2 regions of the Cupriavidus cauae genome follow, and region 2 is predicted to be linked to the other one. Evidence: predicted binding sites of a transcription regulator. Region 2 holds the regulator's gene; the other holds the start of a gene.

Region 1 (2,203 bases), 770 kb from region 2:
GGCGCGGCGCGATGCCGGCCTCCACATAGGTCGGACAGGTCGACAGCGCCAGCGTCGGCTGCGCGATGTACTGATCCGGCCGCGCCTTGACCACCTCGCGGAAGGCGTCGATCTCGGCGCGCGTCGCCGCCGGCCCGACCAGCATGCCGTAGCCGCCGGCCCCGTGCGTTTCCTTGACCACCAGCTCGTCCATATGGTCGAGCACGTACTGCAGGTCGTCCGGGCGCCGGCACATCCAGGTCGGCACGTTGGCCAGCAGAGGTTCCTCGCCCAGATAGAAGCGGATCATCTCGGGCACATAGGGATAGATCGACTTGTCGTCGGCGACGCCGGTGCCGATCGCATTGCAGACCGTGACATTGCCGGCGCGATAGACCGCCAGCAGGCCGGCCGCGCCCAGCGTCGAATCGGGCCGGAACACCAGCGGATCGAGAAAGTCGTCGTCGACGCGGCGGTAGATCACGTCGACGCGCTGCGGCCCCTGCGTGGTGCGCATGTACAGATGGTCGTCCTGCACGAACAGGTCGCTGCCCTCGACCAGTTCGATGCCCATCTGCTGCGCGAGGAACGCGTGCTCGAAGTAGGCGGAGTTGTACATGCCCGGCGTCAGCACCACCACGGTCGGATCGGCCACGCCCTGCGGCGACACGCTGCGCAGCATGTCGAGCAGCAGGTCGGGATAGTGGGCCACCGGCGCGACGCGGTTGCGCGCGAACAGCTCGGGGAACAAGCGCATCATCATCTTGCGGTTCTCGAGCATGTAGGAGACCCCTGAAGGCACCCGCAGATTGTCCTCGAGCACATAGAACTCGCCCTCTCCCGCGCGCACCACGTCGATGCCCGCGACATGCGCATAGATGTCGCGCGGCACGTCGATGCCCAGCATCTCGGGCCGGTATTGCGCGTTGTCGTAGACCTGCTCGGGCGGGATCACGCCGGCGCGGATGATGTCCTGGCCGTGATAGATGTCGTGGATGAAGCGGTTCAGCGCGGCGACGCGCTGGCGCAGGCCCTTCTCCAGCAGCGCCCATTCGCCGGCCGGGAAGATGCGCGGAATCACGTCGAAGGGGATGGTGCGCTCGGTGCCGCTGTTGGCCTCGTCCTTGTCGCCATAGACGGCGAAGGTGATGCCCACGCGCCGGAACACCAGGTCGGCCTCGGCACGCTTGTTGGCCATGGTCGCGCCCGACTGGCGCGCCAGCCACTCGGCGAACTGGCGGTAGTGCGGCCGGATCGCGTCCGGCGACAACGCCTGCCCGGCGGCGATGTTCGGGGGCGCATCGCCGCGCCAGTCCAGCATTTCATCGAAAAACCGCGCCGCCATGATGCCCTCCCCCAGTACCGGGCGCCCGACCGGCCGCCGCGCATCGTTGACTTCTACAGCATACGTCCGGCCGCCGCCCCCGAGAAGGAGGCCAGGTGCCTTGGCAGACATTCAAGCAAGATGCCTGCCAATGGAAGACGGGTCGCGAACGGCGTGTTGGCGCGGCGTGGCGCCACGCAATGGCGCGGGGACGCCGCCCCGCACACCATTTCAGTGCACGGGCTGGCTGCCGCGGACGGGCGGACGCTCGGCCAGGATCTGGCGCACCAGTTCCTCCGGGGGCTTGCGGATATCGAGCACCAGCGCGTCGCGCGGCTCCTCGAGCGTATCGAGCTGGCTCTGCAGCAGCTTGGGATCGAAGAAATGCCCGCTGCGGCCCGCCAGGCGCGTGCGCAGCACGTCGATATCGCCCTTCAGGTAGATGAAGCTGACCCCGCCGTCGGGCGGCGTCAGGCGGTCGCGATAGATCTGGCGCAGCGCGGAGCAGGTGAAGACGTGCGGGCGGCCCTCGGCGCGGGCCTGGTCGATGGCGGCGCGCATCGCGTCCAGCCAGGGCCAGCGGTCCTCGTCGGTCAGCGGAATGCCGGCGGCCATCTTGGCCTTGTTGGCGGCGCTGTGGAATTCGTCGGCGTCATGGAAGCCGCAGTGCAGGGCCTGCGCCAGCAGCGAGCCGACCGTGGTCTTGCCGCTGCCGGAGACGCCCATCAGGATATAGATCATGTCTGCTCCATCGATCAGGATCGGACGGTCGAAGCCGCCCTTGTTGGTCTGACCGCGCGGCGGCGGGTTCGCGCGCGTGCGGTCGAGGCCGGACGCGGGGTCCGGCCGGCTTGAGGATTGATTGGTCCGGGGTTCGGTCCGGGGTTGCGTGTCGCCTGC
Region 2 (2,203 bases):
CGGCGAGGCGGCACCGCGGCCTCGCTCGAACGTCCACGCGGGGCGCAAAAAAGCCGTGCTCCTGGCACGGCTTCTTTCCTCACTTCAAGGCCGGCCGGCGTTGTGGCCGAGCCGAATCTTCAAGCTACTGCTGGGCCTGACTGGCCACGAAGCTGTGGTACTTCAGCGATTCGCGGTCGTGGCTCTGCACCTTGTCCTTGTAGCGGATCACTTGCCGGTCCAGCTTGTCGACCAGCATGTCGATCGCCGCATAGAGATCTTCGTGGTGCGCCTCGACAAAGATGTCCTTGCCCTTCAGATGCACATTGATTTCCGCGCGTTGACGGCGATCCTTTTCCTTTTGATTGTCGACCGATAGCAGCACGCTGACGTCAATAACCTGATCGAAATGCCTGAGGATTCGCTCCAGTTTCGTTTCCACGTACTCACGCAGCGAAGGCGTGATGTCCAAGTGGTGTCCACTGATCTTGAAGTTCATAGCGCTTCTCCTTCTGAAAGAGCCGCACCAGGCAGGCGATGCGACTCGGCTACAAAGACTTGCGAAGGTTCACGGCGGGGATCTTCAAGGCTTCACGGTATTTGGCGACGGTACGTCGCGCCACGACGAAGCCTTGTTCCCCCAGCAGTTCGGCAATCCGGCTGTCGGACAACGGGTTTCTGGGGTCTTCGGCTCCTATCAACTGCTTGATCAGCGCACGGATTGCGGTGGAAGAGGCGGCACCGCCGGTTTCGGTCGATACATGGCTGCCAAAGAAATATTTCAGCTCGAATGTCCCCATCGGGGTGGCCATGTACTTATTGGTAGTCACACGAGAAATGGTCGACTCGTGTAGACCCAGTGTATCGGCTATCTCCCTCAAAACCAAGGGGCGCATCGCAATTTCACCGTGCGTGAAGAAATTCTTTTGCCGCTCCACGATGGCTTGTGCGACGCGCAAAATGGTGTCGAAACGCTGCTGGATATTCTTGATGAGCCAGCGCGCCTCCTGCAGTTTCTGCTGCAATCCCGCGGCGCCGGTATCGCCTTTTGCACCGCGCAAGATTTGCGCATACATGTCGTTGATGCGCAGCCGCGGCATCACATCGGGATTGAGCTGGGCGATCCAGTTATGGCCGCTCTTGCGCACGAACACGTCGGGCACGACGAAATCCGCTTCCGGCCGGCTGTAGGCGTGGCCGGGATAGGGCGCGAGCGAGCGGATCAGCTCGTGCGCGGCCTTCAGCTGCATGTCGTCGACCTGCAGCGCCTTCTTCAGGCGGGTGTAATCGCGCGCGGCCAGCAGTTCGAGGTGATGGCGCACGATCGTCATCGCCAGCTCGCGCTGCGGATGTTCGATGCGGCGCAGTTGCAGCGACAGGCATTCGGCCGCGTTGCGCGCCCCGACCCCGGGCGGGTCGAAGCTTTGCAGCAGCGTCAGCATCGCATGCACTTCGTCGAGCTCGAATTCGAGCTCTTCAGGCAATTCGGAAAGGATTTCCTCGAGCGAGGCGCTCAGGTAGCCGTCGTCGTCGAGCGATTCGATCAGGAAAATCGCCAGGCCCTTGTCGCGCGTGGAGATTTTCAGCGGCGCCAATTGCTCCATCAGATATTCGCGCAGCGTGGGCTCGGCATCGCGCAATTGCAGCGGCGTTTTCTCGTCCTCGTCGCTTTGCGGACGGCGGGCGAAATCGTCCAGGCTCCAGTCGCCGCCATAATCGTCGCCCGCGCCGTCGGCATAGCCGTCGTCGGCGGACGCGGCGCCATCCGCGCGCGAATCGGCGGGGGCCGTCGGCTCGGAAGACGGGGTCGTGGTGGTGGTCTGGACATTGACCGACCCGTCGGCGGCGACCCGCAGCGGGCTTTCGATCCAGTCGTTTTCGCGTTCGAGCAGGGGATTCTCGGTCAGCGCCTGCTCGACTTCCTGTTGCAGTTCCAGCGTGGAGAGCTGCAACAGCCGGATCGACTGCTGCAGCTGCGGCGTCAGGGCCAGATGCTGGGAGAGGCGTAGCTGTAGCGACGGTTTCATGCGGCCTATTTTATGCGCAACTTCGGCCGCGATGGAACGGAATTTGCTATCGGAAGTTTCGATTGCGTGGTCAGAAGCGATTGCCTGATGGATCACCAGGGAAGGAACGGTACATGAACCGCGCACGAACGAAAACGGCCGCCCTCTGTACGAGGGCGGCCGCGCGCCAAACCGCCATTACATGCGGAAGTTTTCGC

Evidence for each region. The regulator sigma-54, encoded in region 2, starts transcription at its own class of promoters, with help from an activator protein. The targets are predictions, from matches to a motif close to TGGCANGNAANCTGCTTT.
Region 1: a site for sigma-54 is predicted at 1,437-1,454, ahead of KZ686_RS09200 (circularly permuted type 2 ATP-grasp protein). Genes of this name have one in related genera too.

The regions. Positions count from the first base shown of each region.
Region 1 covers NZ_CP080293.1:2,047,817-2,050,019, reverse strand. The annotation lists gene KZ686_RS09200 (circularly permuted type 2 ATP-grasp protein) at 1-1,324, opposite strand, end outside; gene KZ686_RS09195 (gluconokinase) at 1,535-2,044, opposite strand.
Region 2 covers NZ_CP080293.1:1,276,307-1,278,509, forward strand. The annotation lists gene hpf (ribosome hibernation-promoting factor, HPF/YfiA family) at 125-478, opposite strand; gene KZ686_RS05760 (RNA polymerase factor sigma-54) at 528-2,006, opposite strand; gene lptB (LPS export ABC transporter ATP-binding protein) at 2,184-2,203, opposite strand, start outside.